3 regions of the Pseudomonas sp. Mb7 genome follow, and region 2 is predicted to be linked to each of the others. Evidence: predicted binding sites of a transcription regulator. Region 2 holds the regulator's gene; each other region holds the start of a gene.

Region 1 (6,956 bases), 3.0 Mb from region 2:
ACCGCTGAGGGTTTCCTCGAAGGGCGGCGTCTGCAACTGGCCCGTGGCGTGCTGTTGCAATGCATCATGGGTGGTTACCCGGCAGCACGGTTTTACGGCAGCGACGACGGCGATCTCGCCCTGATTGCTGACCCGACCCAGATCCATCGTTTGCCATGGAGTGACGACCCGCGTGCCCTGGCGATTTGCGGTGCCGATGAGTTGAGCGGCGAGAGCTCCAACCTGTCGACTCGCGGTCAGCTCAAGAAAGTCATTGCCCGTTATGCCGCGCGCGGCCTGGCGCCGGTGGTGGCGACCGAGCTGGAATTCTTTGTCTTCGCGCCGAATACCGATCCGACCCAGCCGTTCCGTCCGCCAGTAGGCCTTGACGGGCGTCGCGAGGATGGCCAATCGGCGTTCAGCGTCAGTTCCAATAACGGTCTGCGGCCGTTCTTCAACGAAGTCTATAAGTGCATGGCGGCACTCGGTCTGCCGCGCGATACCTTCATGCACGAGATGGGCGTCAGCCAGTTCGAGATCAATCTGCTGCACGGTGATCCACTGCTGCTGGCCGATCAGACGTTCCTGTTCAAGCACCTGCTCAAGGAAGTCGCGCTCAAGCACGGCCTGACCGTGGTGTGCATGGCCAAGCCGCTGGCACACACGCCAGGCAGTTCGATGCACATTCATCAGAGCATCGTCGAGACCGCTAGCGGCAAGAATGTCTTCAGTGATGCGCACGGCGAGCCAACCGCGGTGTTTCGCCACTTCATCGGTGGCCAGCAGGCGGGCATGGCCGATTTCACCGCACTGTTTGCACCTAATGTGAATTCCTATCAGCGCCTGTGCCATCCGTACGCATCACCGAACAACGCCTGCTGGTCGCACGACAACCGGGCGGCCGGCCTGCGAATTCCGGCCAGTTCGCCGGTTGCCCGCCGGGTGGAAAACCGTTTGCCGGGCGCCGATGCGAATCCGTATCTGGCGATCGCCGCCAGTCTGGCTGCCGGTTTGCACGGGATCGAGAATGAGCTGGAACCGAGCGAAGCGATTCAGGGCGAGTTCGCGGTGCCGGACAATCTTGCGCTGCCGTGTACCTTGCACGCCGCGCTCGAACGTCTGAAACGTAGCCAATTGGCGAGGGAACTGTTCGGACAGGAGTTCATCGAAGGCTACATCGCTTCGAAGACCATGGAGTTGACCAGCTTCCTTGATGAAATCACTCCCTGGGAACGACGTGTTCTAGCAGCCCAGGCCTGACGTACCGCCGCCATCGGGCTATCGTTCTGGTAGCCCGATATTTACTGCAAGGAGCCGCTCGGAACGCCGATGCGCCAAATCTGGAAATCCTTTCGAGCACTGTATTTCGCCTCGCTGATGATGTTGATCGGCTCGGGCCTTCTATCCACTTATCTGGCATTGCGTCTGGCCGCTGACAATGTCGACGGCCTCTGGGTCGGCGCGCTGATGGCGGCCAACTATTTCGGTCTGGTGCTGGGTGGCAAGATCGGTCACCGACTGATTGCCCGGGTCGGGCACATCCGTGCTTATTCGGCCTGTGCCGGGATCGTCGGGGCGGCGGTGCTTGGCCACGGTCTGGTCGATTGGCTGCCGGCGTGGCTGGTGCTGCGGACCATCGTCGGTCTGGGCATGATGTGCCAATACATGGTGATCGAGAGCTGGCTCAACGAACAGGCGGACGCCAATCAGCGTGGCCTGGTGTTCAGCGGCTACATGATCGCTTCGTACCTGGGCCTGGTCCTCGGCCAACTGATTCTGGTCATGCATCCGGGCCTGGGGCTGGAACTGCTGATGCTGGTCGCGCTGTGTTTCGCCCTGTGTCTGGTGCCCGTGGCATTGACGCGGCGGATTCACCCGGCGCCACTGCATCCGGCGCCGATGGAGCCACGCTTCTTTATCAAGCGCGTACCGCAGTCGTTGAGTACGGTGCTGGGTGCCGGTTTGATCATCGGCTCGTTTTACGGTCTGGCACCGCTGTACGCCTCGCAACAAGGGCTATCGACCGAGCAGGTTGGTCTGTTCATGGGTAGCTGCATCTTTGCCGGTTTATTGGTGCAGTGGCCGTTGGGCTGGTTGTCCGATCGTTATGACCGGGCGCTGCTGATTCGCTGCTTTGCCGGGTTTTTGGCGGTGGCGGCGTTGCCGTTGGCCGTGCTGCCGCAGGTTCCGCTGGAGGTGTTGTTCGGGGTTGGTTTCCTGTGTTCACTGGTGCAGTTCTGTCTGTACCCACTGGCAGTGGCATTCTCCAACGACCACGTCGAAGGCGATCGTCGCGTGTCGCTGACCGCGATGCTGCTGGTGACTTATGGTGTCGGTGCGAGCATCGGACCGTTGCTTGCGGGCGTGTTGATGAAGCTGTTTGGCAGCCAGAGCCTGTATGCGTTCTTCAGCTTCTTCGCGTTGGTGCTGGTGTGGCGGATCCGGCCGAAAGCGGTGACCAATCTGCATCAGGTCGACGACGCGCCGCTGCATCACGTGGCCATGCCGGACAGCATGTCCAGCTCACCGCTGGTGGCGGCCCTCGATCCTCGGGTAGACGAGCAGGTGGTGCAGGAGCAGATGGTGCAGGATCCGGTGCAGACGCCGGCGAGTCCCGAGCCTGAAGCTGATACTCCGTCAGAGCCTGCGGCAGAAGTCGAATCGGATACCGATAAACCCGCGCCTGATCTCAGCGGCGGTAGACCCTGAACTGAACAAAAAACATCGCGCATAAAAAAGGGCAGTCCCGCCAAGGACTGCCCTTTTTATTGGCCGTGCGAATCAGAGATCGTCTTTGTCGAAACGGCGTGCTTCACGTTGCAACTGATACACGAAACGCTCAACGTTGCGCGCAGCCTGGCCACTGATGTTGTGGAAACGCAGACCGGCAAAGGTGATGTTGAGTTTTTCTTCGAAATGCAGATAGCGCAATTCGACGGAGATCGGCTGGTTGCCGAACAGCGGCGGGGCGATCAAGCGGTCATAAACCTGGCCCAATTGCAGGCGGTCGGTGATATCACCTTCGAAACGCAGCTTGCAGCCGGTCGCGGAGATATCCAGCAGTTTGCCGTTGATTGGCGCCTTGAGTTTTTCGCCGCCCAGTTCAACGCTGACCAGATCGGTCAGTTTTAGTGCCGCACGGAAGGCATTGCGGCGCTGGTGGTAAACCACTTCAGTCGGCAGTGCGCCGGTGTAGAAACGATCACCCTCGGACTCTTCGATATTCAGCGTGCCGGTGCATTCCCAGGCGATGCGCACGCCTTCATGAAAACCTTCAACCTTGAATGGCTCACCGGCCTGCAGGAAGCGTTCGCCATCACGCGGGATCATCTCGTCCAGTGCGATCGTAGCGCTGTCGCGGTCGACTTTGATCAGATAGCTCTGGAAGCGCTGGCTGCGCTCATGAAAGGTGATGATCAGCGGATCGTGGCTTTCTTGCAGCTGGCGCAGGTTGCTGGAGATTTCCAGTGGCGTGGTAAGCACCTTAGGGGGCTGCGGAGCATCATCCGCGCTGAGGGCGTTGGACACGGTTTATCAATCTCCAGACAAAATATGACGACTAGCCAGCATTTTGCCAGCATGTTTCGCGGGTTGATAGAGCTGGCGCATCAACGGCTCATGCCTGGCTGAGCGGACGCGGTGTGGCGGGTTTGGCAAATGTACCGCTGGCGTTATACAGCGCCGGCGCTTCACCGCCGGTGAGGATCTTCAGCTGATTGGCCGTGGCGGCCTGCTGGATCTGGATCGACTGGCCGTTCTTGACGTTGGCGGCCTGGCATTGAGCAATCAGATCGGTCAATGCATCGCCTTGCGCCAACAACTGCTCGCCAATGCTCGACTGGCCAGCCAGTTGCTCCAGACCGCTGCGGTCTGTCGGCAAGTTGAGGCTGGCGAGGATTTCGCTGCGTTTGCGGCCATGCTGTTCAAGCAGAATGATCAATGCCTGTTTATGCGCCAGAATTTCTTCCAGCAAGGGCATGTCGCGACCGTGCAACGCGAGGGATTCGGTTTGCAGCAACTCCAGCAATTGTTGAGCTGGAGCAAAGTCGTCGTTGATCAATTGCAATAAATTAGTGTCGTGCATGGCTGGCCTTGGGTTTTAAGCGTCCAAAAGCCTGGCGCCGGCAAAAGCCTAGCGCTGGGCTTCGAAGTTGAGCAGTTTGCTGGCTACACGGTTGCTGTCGACTTTATAGCTGCCATCGGCAATCGCGGCTTTCAACTCGGCCACACGGGCTTTGTCGACAGCAGGTTGATCGCGCAGCTTGTCAGTGACCTTCTGCAACTGTTGAGCCTCATTGCTGAGGTGTACCGATTCCCCGCTTTTTGCGGTACTGGCCGGTTCGGCCTGGGTATTCAGCGGCGCGGAGGTACCGGTTTCGGCGGTTTCCTTGGCGTTGCTGGTACGTGTACTGCCCGTAAGTGACGAGGAGCTGTTCAAACGGCTGAAATCGATGACCATGATAAAAACCTCTGGGAATTTGGACGCTTGCCATGTTTTCGGCCATCCCCTGGAAAACTTTAGGCACATTTACAATGAGCCTTGCATGCGCCGGCGCGTGTCCTGCTGCGGCACAGTTTAGGGAACAGCCGGGGTCAGCGCCAGTTTTCTACATCGCCACTTCCACTTGGCCGGGCGCGGTGACTTGCGCCTTGATGACCCTTTGCGAGTTGAGGTTTTTCACCCGGATCTGTTCTTTCAAACCGCCATTGGCCAGCGCTTCACCGGGCATGCGCACGGCGAGTGTGCCGCTGCGGGCAGTGATGACCACTTGATCACCCTTGCGAATGACTTCCGCCTGTTCCAGATGGACCAGAGTAATGACCTGATCGGCTACCGTTGGTCGGGTTAATTTCTGCCCGATCGCTTCGTCTACCGAGGTCAGAAAGCCTTGGTTGATCGTGCTCACGTCGCGTTCACGCAGGGTCACGTCCTGTGGTTCGATGATCCCTGCACGTTTCAGCGGTCGGGTGGTTGTCACAATCTCGCGAAACAGGCGGACTTGAGCGGGCACGAACACAGTCCAGGGCGAGGCGCCCTCACAACGGACCTTCACGGTAACCCGGCCCAGCGGACGTGCCGGACTCTCCAAAGTCGCTGTCAATTCCTTGTCGCACATAGGCATGCGCATACGGGGGTCGAGCTGGTTTACTTCGATCTCGTAGCGGCCTTCCGTTTGACTGGTGGCCAGATAGTCTTCTACGGTGAACTCAAGAAAGCCCTGAGTGACGCCGATAAGCATGTCAGGCAAGGTAACCGCATCAGCAATGGCAGGGCTGCCAGCGAAAAAGCAGCAGACGGCGGACATCGCGCAAAGGCTTTTGCGAGCGCGGGAGGTCAGGTGTCGGAAAAATGTCGTTTGAGCGTTCATACGAGTTAAAAAGCAAGCGCCGTGCCGTTTAGCAATGAATGTGCGTCGCAACAACACTTGGCGTTGGTGTAGGAGTCTGGGCATGGCTGGTGTAATGGATTCGGTGAACCAGCGCACGCAACTGGTGGGGCAGAATCGCCTGGAGCTGTTGTTGTTCCGTCTTGACGGTCAGCAGCTCTACGGAATCAACGTGTTCAAGGTGCGGGAAGTGTTGCAGTGCCCGTCGCTGACGTTGATGCCCAAGTCCAGTCCTGTCGTGTGCGGGGTGGCAAATATCCGGGGGGCGACCATTCCGATCCTTGATCTGGCAATGGCCACCGGTTCCGGAGCGTTGAAGGACAAGAACAACCCGTTCGTGATCATCACGGAGTACAACACCAAGACCCAGGGTTTCCTGGTCCGCTCGGTGGAGCGCATCGTCAACATGAACTGGGAAGAGATTCATCCACCGCCCAAGGGCACGGGTCGCGATCACTACCTGACCGCTGTGACTCGGGTGGACAATCAGTTAGTCGAAATCATCGACGTCGAGAAAGTGCTGGCGGAAGTTGCGCCGACACCGGAAGCGATTTCGGTGGGCGTGGTCGATGTCGAGACCCAGACCAAGGCACTGTCATTGCGTGTCTTGACGGTCGATGACTCGTCGGTGGCGCGCAAGCAGGTCACGCGTTGTCTGCAGACAATCGGGGTCGAAGTGGTGGCGCTGAACGACGGCAAACAGGCGCTGGATTACCTGCGCAAGCTGGTCGATGAGGGCAAGAAGCCGGAAGAAGAGTTCCTGATGATGATTTCCGACATCGAGATGCCGGAGATGGACGGGTACACCCTGACGGCGGAAATCCGCGGCGACGCACGCATGCAAAAGCTTCATATCATCCTGCATACTTCGTTGTCGGGGGTATTCAATCAGGCGATGGTCAAGAAAGTCGGTGCAGATGACTTTTTGGCCAAATTCCGTCCTGATGACCTCGCATCCCGGGTAGTCGACCGGATCAAAGCAGCAGATATCAGCTAGGAGCGTTTTGCTCCTGGCGGTCAACACGATTTAAGAGGCGGCATCATTGTCTACGGGTAATTTGGATTTCGAACAGTTCCGGGTCTTCCTGGAAAAAGCCTGTGGCATTCTGCTCGGTGAAAACAAGCAGTACCTGGTCTCGAGCCGTCTCAACAAACTGATGGAGCAGCAAGGCATCAAATCCCTGGGTGAGCTGGTTCAGCGCATCCAGACCCAGCCGCGCAGCGGTTTGCGCGAGCAGGTGGTCGATGCCATGACGACCAACGAAACCCTGTGGTTTCGTGACACCTATCCGTTTGAAGTCTTGAAGAACAAGGTGCTGCCTGAAGCGATCAAGGCCAGCCCCAACCAGCGCTTGCGGATCTGGTCAGCGGCGTGCTCGTCGGGCCAGGAACCGTACTCGCTGTCGATGTCGATCGACGAGTTCGAGCGGACCAACCTTGGTCAACTGAAGATGGGCGTGCAGATTGTTGCCACTGATCTGTCCGGCCTTATGCTGACCAACTGCAAGACCGGCGAGTACGACAGTCTGGCCATCGGTCGTGGTTTGTCGCCGGAACGCCTGCAGCGTTACTTCGACCCGAAAGGGCCGG
Region 2 (6,956 bases):
TCAGGAAGTCGCCCAAGAGGCCGAGTTCTACGGTTCGATGGACGGTGCCAGCAAATTCGTCCGTGGTGACGCCATTGCCGGCCTGCTGATTCTGTTCATCAACCTCATTGGCGGTATGGCCGTGGGTATCTTCCAGCACAACATGAGCTTCGGCGATGCCGGCAAGGTTTACGCCTTGCTGACCATCGGTGACGGTTTGGTGGCGCAATTGCCATCACTGTTGTTATCAACAGCGGCGGCGATCATGGTGACCCGTGCTTCCGGTTCGGAAGACATGGGCAAACAGATCAATCGCCAGATGTTCGCCTCGCCAAAAGCGCTGGCGGTGGCGGCCGGTCTGATGGCGGTCATGGGCCTGGTGCCGGGCATGCCGCACTTCTCGTTCCTGAGCATGGCTGCGCTGGCCGCTGGCGGCGCGTACCTGTTCTGGAAAAAGCAGAACGTCGCTAAAGTCGTGGCGTTGGAAGAGGTCAAGCGCCAGCAGGATTTGCTGCCGTCGCCGGCCCGCGCCATGGAAACCAAAGAGCTGGGCTGGGACGACGTGACGCCGATCGACATGATCGGTCTGGAAGTCGGTTATCGCCTGATTCCGCTGGTGGATCGCAACCAGGGCGGGCAATTGCTGGCGCGGATCAAGGGCGTGCGCAAGAAGCTCTCGCAGGATCTGGGCTTCCTGATGCCTACCGTGCACATCCGCGACAACCTCGATCTGGCGCCAAGCGCCTATCGCCTGACCCTGATGGGCGTGATCCTCGCCGAAGCCGAGATCTACCCGGACCGCGAACTGGCGATCAACCCAGGCCAGGTCTACGGCACGCTCAACGGTATCAACGCCAAAGATCCGGCTTTCGGCCTCGAGGCGGTATGGATCGAAATCAGCCAGCGCGCCCAGGCACAATCGCTCGGTTACACCGTGGTCGACGCCAGCACCGTGGTCGCGACCCACTTGAACCAGATTCTGTACAAGCACTCCAGTGAGCTGATCGGCCACGAAGAAGTGCAGCAACTTATGCAATTGCTGGCCAAAAGCTCGCCGAAACTGGCAGAAGAGCTGGTGCCGGGCGTGGTCACGTTGTCGCAGCTGCTCAAAGTGCTGCAAGCGCTGCTTGCCGAACATGTGCCGGTGCGCGATATCCGCAGCATCGCCGAAGCCATCGCCAACAACGCCGCGAAGAGTCAAGATACCGCCGCGCTGGTGGCTGCTGTGCGGGTCGGCGTATCGCGCGCCATCGTCCAAAGCATTGTAGGCACTGAGTCCGAGCTGCCTGTGATCACCTTGGAACCAAGGTTGGAACAAATATTGCTCAATAGTCTGCAGAAGGCAGGACAAGGCTCGGAAGAGGGTGTTCTGCTGGAGCCAAGCATGGCCGAGAAGCTGCAGCGTTCGCTCATCGAAGCGGCGCAGCGTCAGGAAATGCAAGGTCAGCCGGTGATCCTCTTGGTAGCCGGCCCGATCCGCGCGATGCTCTCGCGCTTTGGCCGCCTCGCAGTCCCTGGATTGCATGTGCTGGCCTACCAGGAAATACCGGACAACAAGCAAGTGACCATCGTTGCGACAGTAGGGCCCAACGGCTGAGGTAGTGGTTTATGCAAGTTAAGCGTTTCTTTGCCGCCGATATGCGTCAGGCCATGAAGCTGGTTCGTGATGAGCTGGGCGCTGATGCCGCCATCATTGGCAACCGCCGCATTGCCGGCGGTGTCGAGTTGACGGCGGCACTGGATTACAAATTGTCGGCGCTGGCGCCACGGGTTCCGAACATGGAACTCGAAGACGAGCTGCGCAAGACCCAGTCGCGCATCGTCACCGCCCAGGCCGAGTTGAGCCTGCGTGGCGAAGCCGACGGCAACAGCAATCGCCAGATTTTCGCCGGGCTGCCGTTGACGGCCGGCCTGCCGCTGACCGCCGCTGAACCCCTGACCGAGCCGACTTACGCCGCTCCGGCGCGTCCGGCCCCGGCACCTGCGCAGTCCTCCGGCGGTGTCGATCCGCGTGCACTGGATTCGATGCGCTTTGAATTGAACAGCCTGCGCGAGCTGATGGAAGTTCAGCTCGGCACCCTGGCCTGGAATCAGCTGCAAGGCAGCCGTCCGGCGCAAGCCAACCTGTATCGCCGTCTGCAACGTATCGGCCTGTCCGGCCCGTTGTCGCGCGATCTGCTGGCGATGATCACCGATATCGAAGAACCGCGTCAGGCCTGGCGCATGTTGCTCGCGCACCTGGCACGGATGATTGCCGTACCGGAAGTCGAGCCGCTGGAAGAGGGCGGTGTGATTGCCATGGTCGGCCCTGCCGGCATGGGCAAGACCACTACACTCGCCAAGCTTGCCGCGCGTTATGTGCTCAAATACGGCGCGCAGAATGTCGCGCTGGTGAGCATGGACAGTTTCCGTATCGGCGCTCAGGAACAACTGAAGACGCTGGGCCGCATTCTCAATGTGCCAGTGACCCACGTCGATCCGGGCCAATCGCTGGTGCAAGCGCTGGATCCACTGCTGCGCAAACGCGTGGTGTTGATCGATACTGCCGGCCTGCAAGCCAGCGATCCGGCCCTGCGCATGCAGCTGGAAAGTCTGGCCGGGCGTGGCATTCGTTCAAAAAATTATCTGGTCTTGGCAACCACCAGCCAGAAACAGGTTCTAACCGCCGCTTATCACAGTTACAAGCGTTGCGGGCTTGCCGGCTGCATCCTGACTAAACTGGATGAAACGGCCAGCCTTGGCGAAGTGTTGAGCCTGGCGATCAGTCATGAATTGCCGGTCGCGTACCTGACCGATGGCCCACGGATTCCGGATGATTTGCATCTGCCGCGCCGTCATCAACTGGTCAGCCGCGCCGTCAGCGTGCAAATGCAGGAAGAACCCAGCGAAGAAGCCATGGCTGACATGTTCGCTGATATCTATCACAGCCCGACCAAGCAGGTAGGCTGAGGTATTCATGAACAGTTTTTGTACCTACATCGATGGTCTGCCATGCATTGTTCCGGTTGTGAACGCGCAGCCAGTAATGTGGCCTCCGTCTATGCAAGACAAGGTAAAGAAATAACATGGGCAGCATGCATCCCGTACAGGTGATCGCGGTGACCGGCGGCAAAGGTGGCGTCGGCAAGACTAACGTGTCAGTGAACTTGTCGCTGGCGCTGGCAGAGCTTGGCCGTCGGGTCATGCTGCTGGACGCCGACCTGGGTCTGGCGAACGTTGACGTATTGTTGGGGCTGACCCCTAAACGCACGCTGGCCGACGTCATCGAAGGCCGGTGCGAGCTGCGCGACGTGCTGTTGCAAGGCCCCGGTGGCATTCGCATTGTGCCGGCGGCGTCCGGCACGCAAAGCATGGTGCACCTGAGCCCGGCGCAACATGCCGGCCTGATTCAGGCGTTCAGCGACATCGGTGACAATCTCGATGTACTGGTGATCGACACTGCTGCGGGTATTGGTGACTCGGTAGTCAGTTTTGTTCGCGCCGCGCAAGAAGTGTTGCTGGTGGTCTGCGATGAGCCGACCTCGATCACTGACGCTTACGCGCTGATCAAACTGCTCAACCGCGATTACGGCATGAACCGCTTCCGCGTCCTCGCCAACATGGCGCAGAGCCCGCAGGAAGGGCGCAACCTGTTCGCCAAGTTGACCAAGGTCACGGATCGCTTTCTTGACGTGGCCCTACAATACGTCGGCGCCGTGCCTTACGACGAAAGCGTGCGTAAAGCGGTGCAGAAGCAGCGCGCGGTGTACGAAGCCTTTCCGCGTTCCAAGTGCGCGCTGGCGTTCAAGGCGATCGCGCAGAAGGTCGACACCTGGCCGCTGCCCGCCAACCCGCGTGGCCATCTTGAGTTTTTCGTCGAGCGCCTCGTGCAGCAAACGGCAGGGCCCGTGCTATGACCGCAAGCGGTATGAACTACTACAAGAAGTCGGCACGTGACGCGCAGTACGAGTTGATCGAGCGTTACGCGCCACTGGTCAAACGCATTGCCTACCACTTGCTGGCGCGCTTGCCGGCGAGTGTGCAGGTCGAAGACCTGATCCAGGCCGGGATGATCGGCCTGCTTGAAGTCTCGACCAAATACGACGCCAGCAAAGGCGCCAGTTTCGAAACGTACGCGGGCATACGAATCCGCGGTGCGATGCTCGACGAAGTGCGCAAAGGGGACTGGGCGCCACGCTCGGTTCACCGCAATACCCGTATGGTCAGCGACGCGATTCGCTCAATTGAAGCTAAAACCGGCCGTGATGCTAAAGATCACGAGGTTGCGGCCGAACTCCAATTGAGTCTCGACGATTACTACGGGATTTTGAATGACACCTTGGGCAGTCGCCTGTTCAGTTTCGACGACCTGTTGCAGGACGGCGAACACGAAGGGCTGCACGAGGATGGCGCGAGTGCTCATATGGAGCCGTCACGCGATCTGGAAGATGAACGTTTCCAGGCAGCGTTGGCGGACGCGATTGCCAATTTGCCGGAGCGTGAGCGACTGGTGTTGGCGCTGTACTACGACGAAGAGCTGAACCTCAAGGAGATCGGTGAAGTCCTTGGCGTCAGTGAATCGCGGGTCAGCCAGTTACACAGCCAGTGCGCGGCCCGTTTGCGGGGGCGTTTGGGGGAGTGGCGAGCGCGCTGAAGGCAGTGTGGGGACACTGCGAACGAGGCTGGTGCGGTGATGAACGGCACCGGTCTTGCTCTGTTGTGCTCCAGACAGTCTTCGAGTGCTGCGCCGATTGATTGAAGTGGCGCGTCCAGGTGCTGGGCGCGTTTAAGACTGCTTGGAGGTCGAATTGAACAAAGACATGAAAATCCTCATCGTTGATGACTTCTCAACGATGCGGCGGATCATCAAGAACCTGCTGCGTGATCTTGGGTTCACCAACACCGTCGAGGCTGACGATGGCGTGACTGCCATTCCAGTGCTCAACAGCGGAAGCATCGACTTTCTGGTAACGGACTGGAACATGCCGGGCATGACCGGTATCGACCTGCTGCGCCACGTGCGTGCCGATGAAAAACTCAAGCACCTGCCAGTGCTGATGGTGACTGCAGAAGCCAAGCGCGAGCAGATCATTGAAGCCGCTCAGGCCGGTGTAAACGGCTACGTAGTCAAACCTTTCACGGCTCAGGCGTTGAAAGACAAAATCGAGAAGATTTTCGAACGCATCGGCTGATGAACGCGCGGGGGAGCTATGGAGCATAACGAATCTTCACAGGGCGATTTCGAGTCGACCCTGAAAAAACACGCGGTCGAACTGGTCGAAAGCCTTGAAAAAGGCAGGTTCGGCGACGCTGTGCAACTGATCCATGAGCTCAATCAGACCCGTGACCGTGGCCTGTACCAGGAAGTCGGCAAGCTCACACGTGAACTGCACAGTGCGATCGTCAACTTCCAGATCGATCCGAACATGCCGCAGGCCGAGGAAGTGTCGCAAATCACCGACGCCACCGAACGCCTGGGCTATGTGGTCAAGCTGACAGAGGCCGCGGCCAACCGCACCATGGATCTGGTGGAAAGCGCCACGCCGGTGGTCAACAGTCTGGCTGATGAAGCGCAGACCTTGAGCGCCGATTGGGGTCGCTTCATGCGACGCGAGGTCGGGGCTGAAGAGTTCCGCGAGCTGGCGCGCCGGGTCGACGGTTTTCTGTCACGCAGCAGCACGGACAACCGTGCGGTGTCGAGCAATCTCAACGACATCCTGCTGGCCCAGGATTACCAGGACCTGACCGGTCAGGTGATCAAGCGTGTGACCCAACTGGTCACCGAAGTCGAAAGCAATTTGCTCAAACTCGTCCTCATGGCCAGTCAGGTCGACCGCTTTGCGGGCATCGAACATGACCGCGCCGCGATGCTTGCAGAAAAAGATCCACAAAAACATCTCTCGCAGGGTGAAGGTCCGCAGATTCATGCCGATAAACGAGAAGACGTTGTGTCCGGTCAGGACGATGTGGACGATTTGTTATCCAGCCTCGGATTCTAGAGTTGTGGAATTTTAGGTTTTTTGGGTTTTTAGACCTGTAGGAGCACCCCATTAATGAGCTTCGGCGCCGATGAAGAGATCCTTCAGGATTTCCTGGTTGAGGCCGGCGAGATTCTTGAGCAACTGTCCGAACAACTGGTCGAGCTGGAAAGCCGTCCGGATGACGCAGATCTGCTCAACGCAATTTTTCGCGGTTTCCACACTGTAAAAGGGGGCGCCGGCTTCCTTCAGCTCAATGAGCTGGTGGAGTGCTGTCACATCGCCGAAAACGTGTTCGACATCCTGCGCAAGGGTGAGCGTCGCGTTGATGCAGAACTGATGGACGTTGTCCTCGAAGCACTGGACGCGGTGAACAGCATGTTCAGCGAAGTCCGTGAGCGTGCACCGATCACCGCTGCCACCCCGGAACTGCTGGCCGCCCTGGCGCGTCTGGCCGAACCGCAATCGGCGGATGCCGCCCCGGCATCGCCGGTGGCCGAGATGATCGAAGAACTGGTCGTCGAAGGCGACGCGTCTGGCGACATCACCGATAACGAATTTGAACAACTGCTGGACTCGCTGAACGCCGTCAAGGCTGAAGCTGAAGCCCCGGCCGCTGTTGCACCTGCGCAAACGGCGGCTGAAGCCGCGAGCGACGAAATCACTGACGCCGAGTTCGAGTCTTTGCTCGATCAGTTGCATGGCAAAGGCCAGTTCGCGGCGGATGCCGTGGCTCCGACCGCAGCGGCTGCGGTAGCCCCGGCGGCGGGCGACAGCTCGGATATCACCGACGACGAATTCGAAGCCCTGCTCGATCAACTGCATGGCAAGGGCAACTTTGCCGTTGAAGCACTGGAATCGGCGATCGCCTCGGCACCGGCTGCGCCAGCCGCGCCGGCAGCCGCCGCAGCCGGCAGCGATCTGATCAGCGATCACGAGTTCGAATCGCTGCTCGACGAATTGCACGGCAAAGGCAAGTTCACTGACGTTGGCGCCGCGACTGCCGGCGCTGCTTCCACG
Region 3 (6,956 bases), 2.1 Mb from region 2:
AAAGACGATCCCGACCCGTCCGGACATCCGCGCATCACTCAGTTGCCCGGCGCCGTAATGCTGGCCGACGCGCATGGTGATCGCGTACGACATCCCCGCCGGCACCATGAACGCCACCGAGACAATTTGCAGGGCAATCTGGTGCGCGCCCAACTGCGTGCTACCCATGGTGCCCATGCACAGAGCTGCGAACGCGAACAAACCGACTTCCACCGCATACGTGCCGCCGATTGGCAGGCCGAGGCGCCACAACTCTTTCAGGTACTGCCGGTTCGGCCGCGACAGGCCCGCGCGCAGCGGGTACGCGTCATAGGCCGGATGCCGGCGGATGTGCCAGGCCAGCGCCAACGCCATGCAATTGGCGACAATCGCTGTGACCAGGCCGATGCCCGTCAGGCCCATTTTCGGCAGACCGAACATGCCGGTGATCAGCGCGTAATTGAGCAGGAAATTCGCCACCGTGCCGGCCAGGCTGATGACCATCACCGGTGTCGCCCGGCCGATTGCACTGGTGAAACCGCGCAGGGCCATGAAACTGAGGTAGCCGGGCAGGGCGAAGGGCAGGGCAATCAGGAATTGCCCGGCCGCGTTGACGTTGGTTTCGGTCTGGCCGAACAGCAGCAACACCGGTTTCAGGTTCCACAGCAGCAACCCGGCGCCCAGCGCCATCAGCCACGCCAGCCACAATCCGGCCTGGGTCAGACGCGCAGCGCCAATGATGTCGCCGGCGCCCTTGCGAATCGCCACCAATGTGCCGACCGCTGCAATCACGCCGATGCAGAAAATCGACACGAACGAATAAGTCGCCGCACCGAGACCGCCGCCCGCGAGCGCTTCAGGACTCAGGCGCGCCATCATCAACGTGTCAGTCAGCACCATCAACATGTGCGCCAACTGTGAAGCAATCAACGGCCCTGCCAGCCGCAGAATGGCCCAGAGTTCGGTACGCACAGGATGCTGCATGGTCATCACCACTCAATTTCAGAGGGAACAGGAGACCGTCGATTCTCGGCGCTTGGCGGGCTTTGCACAAAGGGATAAAAAGGATGGGTAGCATGATTAAAACTCATCCTGGATAAACGGTTTAAGATTGGCTTTATCCCGCTATCGGAGCTTTCTGCATGTCTCGTCGTCTTCCTCCCTTGTATGCCCTGCGCGCATTTGAAGCGGCGGCGCGACATAGTTCGTTCACCCGGGCTGCCGAGGAACTGTCGATCACCCAGAGTGCGGTAAGTCGGCATATTCGGACCCTCGAAGAACACTTCGCCTGTCGGCTGTTTCATCGCAGCGGTCGCAATCTGCAGCTGACCGAAGCGGCGCGGTTGCTGCTGCCCGGGATCCGCGAAGGCTTCAGTGCGCTGGAGCGGGCCTGCAATACCTTGCGTGCCGAGGACGACATTTTGCGCATGAAAGCGCCCTCGACCCTGACTATGCGCTGGTTGCTCGCGCGCCTGAGTCGCTTCCGCCATTTGCAGCCTGGCAACGAAGTGCAACTGACCAGTGCGTGGATGGACGTCGATTCGGTGGATTTCAACGATGAGCCTTTCGACTGCGCTGTTTTGTTGAGTGACGGGCATTTTCCGCCGGATTGGGAGGCGAGTTTATTGTTTCCCGAAGAGCTGATTCCGGTGGGGGCGCCAAACTTGCTGAATGATCAACCGTGGGATCTGGCTCGACTGGCTTGCACCGAATTACTTCACCCGACACCGGACCGTCGCGATTGGCGCAGTTGGCTGGAACACATGGGGCTGTCCGATCAGGTGTCACTCAAGGGTGGGCAAGTGTTCGATACCCTCGAATTGGGCATGATCGCGGCGGCGCGCGGGTACGGTGTGTCGATGGGCGACCTGTTAATGGTCGCCGAAGATGTGGCGCAGGGAAGGCTGAGCCTGCCGTGGCCAACCGCGGTCGCCAGCGGTTTGAATTACTACCTTGTGTGGCCAAAGACCCGCCCGGGAGGTGAACGTTTGCGCCGTCTCAGCGACTTTCTGCAAAGCGAAGTCCGCGCCATGGAGTTGCCGGCGGTCGCGCGCTTGAGCTGAAACGTTAGAGCCGCCACAATGCCGGCCTTGTGCCATAACCTTGTTTTCCGCTCAAGTATTTGGATCCACCGCCGAATACGTGCTTGTGGAACCGTCGTGCCGGTATCCACGATTCACCCCCACAACCAGAAAAATTTCCGAGTCGAGATCAAGGAGGATCCCGTGGCTCGGCCAGGAGCTGTCCATGTCTCAACCTCGCGCTCGGATCGCCTCGCAGCTGGGCCTCGCGCTCGCTGTAATACTGGCGATAGTTATCAGTGGCAGTACGGTGTTCGCCTTGCGTTCGCTGGACTCCGCCAACCTCGCCACTCGTGAAGAGCATCTGGCCAGTGAGGCGCGGCTGCTGGCCGACCAACTGAGCACCTTCCACGGCACGCTGCGTGAAAGCACCCAGCGCCTGAGCGGGCTGTTCGAGAAGCGTTTCAGCGCAGGTCTGAGCATTCACCCGAGTGAGCCGGTGAATGTTGCCGGCACCCAGACCCCGGGTCTGCATCTGGGCAGCGAAGTGCTGAACAACAACTTCAAGGAAGTCGACGAGTTCAAGCAGATGACCGCCGGCGTCGCCACCCTGTTCGTGCGCAGCGGCGAAGACTTCATCCGCGTCAGCACTTCGCTGACCAAACAGGATGGCACCCGTGCCATCGGCACCTTGCTCGATCACGCGCACCCGGCCTACGCGAAGTTGATGGCGGGGCAGGGTTACGTCGGTCGCGCCTTGCTGTTCGATCGCTCCTACATGACCCAATACACCCCGGTGCGTGATGGCAGCGGCAAGGTGATTGCGGTGCTGTTCGTCGGCTTCGATTACACCGACGCGCAGAACATCCAGTTCGATAACCTCAAGCGCTTCCGCATTGGCCAGAGCGGTTCGCTGGCGTTGCTCGACGAGCAAAACAAATGGCTGGTCGCGCCAGCGGGGGTGCAGGCGCTGGATCAAGCCGTTCCGGTGATCAAAGGTTTGGCTGCAAAGCCGGGCAAGGGTGAGTTCTGGAGCGACACCTCGGAAGATTTCTACAGCATTGCCGTGCCGTTCGATGGCGGACCATGGTCGGTCGTGGCGAGCATGCCGAAAGCTGAGATCCGCGCGGTGACCTGGAGCGTGGGTACGCAACTGGCCATTGGCAGTCTGTTGGCGATGCTGCTGGCGGTCGGATCTGTGGTCTGGCTGCTGCGCAGCAAACTGGCGCCTCTGGGGGATCTGGTGCGTCAGGCCGAGGCCTTGGGCGCCGGTGATCTGAGCGTGCGCCTGAACGTATCGAGCAACGACGAAATCGGTCAGCTGTCTCGCGCGTTCAACCAGATGAGCCAGGCGCTGTCGACCATGGTCGAGCACATCCGCCGCTCTTCGGAAGAGGTCAACAGCCGTGCCCAGGCCCTGTCCGGTTTGTCCGGCGGTGCCTATGAAGGCATGGAGCAACAATCTGGCGAAATCACCAGCATGGCCGGCGCGGTGGAAGAGTTCAGCGCAACGTCGCTGAACATTGCCGACAACATGGGCGCAACCCAGCGTCTGGCGCAGGAAAACGCCCAGCAAACGCAGATTGGCCGCAGCTCGATGGAAGAAGCGTCGTCCTCGCTGGAGCAAATCGCTGGCGCCCTGAACAGCACCGCCACCGTGATCAACACCCTCGGTCAGCGCTCGCAGGAAATTGGCGGCATCGTGGGTGTGATCACCTCGATCGCCGAGCAGACCAACCTTCTGGCACTTAACGCAGCAATCGAAGCTGCCCGTGCTGGTGAGCAGGGTCGTGGCTTTGCTGTGGTGGCCGATGAGGTGCGCAGCCTGGCCTCGCGCACCCGTCAGGCGACGGATGAAATTTCCAGCATGATCCACAGCATCCAGCAGGAAACCGGTAACGCGATCAGCACCATGGAGCAGGGCAATGTGCTGATGCAGGAAGGTTTGTCGCGCAACGCCAACGTCGCGTCGGCGCTGGCGCGAATCGATGAACAGAGCCGTTCGGCGGGGCAGCAGTTTGCCGCGATTACCACGGCCACTCAGGAGCAGAGCAGCACCGCGACTCTGTTGAGCAGCAATTTGCAGAGCATCGCACTGGCCAACAGTGAGCAGCGTGAGGTTGTGTCGAACCTGGCTGTTACCGCCAAGGAGCTTGAGAAGCTGGCGGCGGATCTGCGTTCCGAGGTTGATCGCTTTCGTTGATACAGCCTTGATATAGCTTTCGCGAGCAGGCTCGCTCCCACAGTGTCCGGTGCGAATCACAGATTTTGTGAAGACCCGGATCCCCTGTAGGAGTGAGCCTGCTTGCGAATGCAACACTGCAGATCTTCGGCTGAACCTGCAATCTGTCGATCTAATACACTTGCTGAAACGTTTCCGCAGCGCTATAAAAATGACACAACTCCAATAAAGGCTGCTGCCATGACCCCGCTCAAACTCGCCGTCGCCCTCGGCGCATTCTCCGCTGCTTCCCACGCCATGGCCTGGGATTACGTCCTTCTCGATACCAACAAGCCCGCGCAAAACTGGACCATCACCAGTGAGCAGCTCGGCGTGAAAACCGCCAAACCCTTCTCCGTGAGCCTGCGTACCTTGCACGGTGGGCGGCAGGAAGGTGTCAGCATCGTTGATATCGATAACGGCACAATGAAACTCTCGGTGGTGCCCACCCGAGGCATGAACGTCTTGCAGGCTTCTGTCGGCGACGTGCGGATGGGTTGGGATTCGCCGGTCAAGGACGTGGTCAACCCGGCCTTTATCGAGCTCAACGGGCGTGGTGGGCTGGGTTGGCTGGAGGGCTTCAATGAACTGGTCGCCCGCTGCGGTTACGAATGGGTCGGCCATCCCGGCATCGACAATGGCGAACTGCTGACCTTGCATGGCCGCGCCGCCAACATTCCGGCCAGCACCGTCACGCTGCACATCGATGAAAAGCCGCCCTACGCCATCAGTCTGCGTGGTGAGCTGCAAGAGCAAGCCTTCAAGAAAGTCGACTTCTCGGTCGTTACTGAACTGGTCACCGAGCCTGGCAGCGTGCGCTTTGCACTCAACGATACGCTGACCAACAACGGCGACTATCCGAAGGAATACCAGGCGCTGTATCACAGCAACTTCAGTACGCCGTTCCTCGAGCAAGGCGCACGATTTGCTGCGCCGGTAAAACAGGTGTCGCCGTTCAACGACAAGGCCAAGGGTGATCTGGCCGACTGGCAGACCTATCGCGCGCCGACCAAGGACTATGACGAAACCGTCTACAACGTCGTGCCCTATGCTGACGCCAAAGGCGAAACCCTCACTGTTTTGCACAACAAGGCTGGCAGCCTCGGTGTTTCTGTTGGCTTCAATACCCAGCAGTTGCCGGTGTTCTCCCTGTGGAAAAATACCGACACTCAAGGCCAGGGCTATGTCACCGGGCTGGAGCCGGGCACCAGTTTTTCCTACAACCGTCGCTATCAGCGTCCGCTGAATCTGGTGCCGACCATTGCACCCAAGGAACACAAACAGTTCCAGATCAGCTACAGCCTGCTCGCGGACAAAGGTGCTGTGGATAACGCCTTGAAGCGCGTGACTGAGATTCAGGCCGGGCGCGAAACCGAAGTGCGGCAGACGCCGCTGGTTGATCTGACCGAGCATTAAGGTGTCGCCGGCCGGTATTGCAGTGCCTCGGCCAAGTGTTCACGTTTGATTGCATCGACTTGCTCGAGGTCTGCCAGAGTGCGGGCGACCTTGAGCAGGCGATGGGCCGAGCGCAGCGAAAGCGTCAGCCGTTCACAGGCTGATTCCAGCCATTTCTCATCGGCTGTGGATAACTTGCAGTGCCGCTTCAATCCCGGCAGATCGAGAAACGCATTGGCACAGCCCTGACGCTTCTGCTGTCGTTCGCGAGCCTCGGCTACCAACGCCGCAGCGCTGGCGCTGTCCTCTCCCGGCTTCACCTGCGGGTTCAATGCCGTCGCTTCCCGCGCCACTGTCAGGTGCAAGTCGATCCGGTCCAGCAACGGCCCCGACAGTTTGTTGCGATAGCGCTGCACCATGTCCGGCGTGCAGGAACACTTGCCACTCGGCTCGCCAAGATATCCACAGGGACACGGGTTCATCGCCGCCACCAACTGAAATCGCGCCGGGAAACGCACGCGATCCTTGGCCCGGGCAATCACGATATGCCCGGACTCCAGCGGCTCGCGCAGCACCTCCAGCACCTTGCGATCAAACTCCGGCAGCTCATCGAGAAACAGCACGCCGTGGTGGGCGAGGGTGATCTCGCCGGGTTGCGGTTTTGAGCTGCCCCCGACCAGTGCCGGGCCGGATGCGGAATGGTGCGGCTGGCGAAACGGCCGCTGTGGCCAATGGGTCAACGGCACGCCGCTGGCGACAGATTGAATCGCCGCAACCTCCAGCGCTTCACTCTCGGCCAGCGGCGGCAACAGTCCCGGTAATCGGCTGGCCAGCAATGTCTTACCCGTTCCCGGCGGCCCACTGAACAGCAGGTTATGGGCACCCGCAGCAGCAATCAGCAACGCCCGTTTCGCCGCCACTTGCCCCTGCACTTCATTCAAGTCGGGATAAGGCTTGCTGGCATGCATCAACCCGTCTGATACATAGGGCTCAACCGGCGTATGCCCATTGAAATGCGCCACCGCCTCCAGCAGATGATCCACCGCAAACACTTTCAACCCCGATGCCAGGCAGGCTTCCTCAGCATTCGCTCGCGGCACCACCAGCGCACGACCCGCCTTGCGCGCCGCCAGTGCGGCCGGCAACACCCCACGCACCGCTCGTACCGCGCCGGACAACGCCAACTCACCCAGACATTCCACATCATCCAGCGTCAGACACGGCACCTGCACACTCGCCGATAGAATTCCCAAGGCAATCGCCAGGTCAAACCGCCCGCCATCCTTGGGCAGATCCGCCGGCGCCAGATTCAAGGTGATCCGCCGCGCCGGAAACTGCAG

What was found. Region 2 encodes FliA, which starts transcription of late flagellar genes. Its sites were predicted from a motif close to CTAAAGTTTNNNNNNNNNNNGCCGNTAA; they were not measured.
Region 1: the regulator FliA is predicted to act here: its motif matches at 4,474-4,501, upstream of flgM (flagellar biosynthesis anti-sigma factor FlgM).
Region 3: the regulator FliA is predicted to act here: its motif matches at 2,093-2,120, upstream of ACOYXH_RS24530 (methyl-accepting chemotaxis protein).

Annotation. Positions count from the first base shown of each region.
Region 1 is NZ_CP186501.1:3,997,072-4,004,027, reverse strand. Features, by position in the region: gene ACOYXH_RS18020 (glutamine synthetase family protein) at 1-1,239, shown strand, start outside; gene ACOYXH_RS18015 (MFS transporter) at 1,309-2,688, shown strand; gene ACOYXH_RS18010 (flagellar brake protein) at 2,761-3,507, opposite strand; gene ACOYXH_RS18005 (flagella synthesis protein FlgN) at 3,596-4,063, opposite strand; gene flgM (flagellar biosynthesis anti-sigma factor FlgM) at 4,112-4,438, opposite strand; gene flgA (flagellar basal body P-ring formation chaperone FlgA) at 4,587-5,348, opposite strand; gene ACOYXH_RS17990 (chemotaxis protein CheV) at 5,431-6,363, shown strand; gene cheR (protein-glutamate O-methyltransferase CheR) at 6,410-6,956, shown strand, end outside.
Region 2 is NZ_CP186501.1:991,977-998,932, forward strand. Features, by position in the region: gene flhA (flagellar biosynthesis protein FlhA) at 1-1,576, shown strand, start outside; gene flhF (flagellar biosynthesis protein FlhF) at 1,588-2,928, shown strand; gene fleN (flagellar synthesis regulator FleN) at 3,045-3,875, shown strand; gene fliA (RNA polymerase sigma factor FliA) at 3,872-4,612, shown strand; gene ACOYXH_RS04540 (chemotaxis response regulator CheY) at 4,779-5,150, shown strand; gene ACOYXH_RS04545 (protein phosphatase CheZ) at 5,169-5,957, shown strand; gene ACOYXH_RS04550 (chemotaxis protein CheA) at 6,012-6,956, shown strand, end outside.
Region 3 is NZ_CP186501.1:5,410,728-5,417,683, reverse strand. Features, by position in the region: gene ACOYXH_RS24540 (NorM family multidrug efflux MATE transporter) at 1-963, opposite strand, end outside; gene ACOYXH_RS24535 (LysR substrate-binding domain-containing protein) at 1,122-2,042, shown strand; gene ACOYXH_RS24530 (methyl-accepting chemotaxis protein) at 2,227-4,203, shown strand; gene ACOYXH_RS24525 (aldose 1-epimerase family protein) at 4,423-5,637, shown strand; gene ACOYXH_RS24520 (YifB family Mg chelatase-like AAA ATPase) at 5,634-6,956, opposite strand, start outside.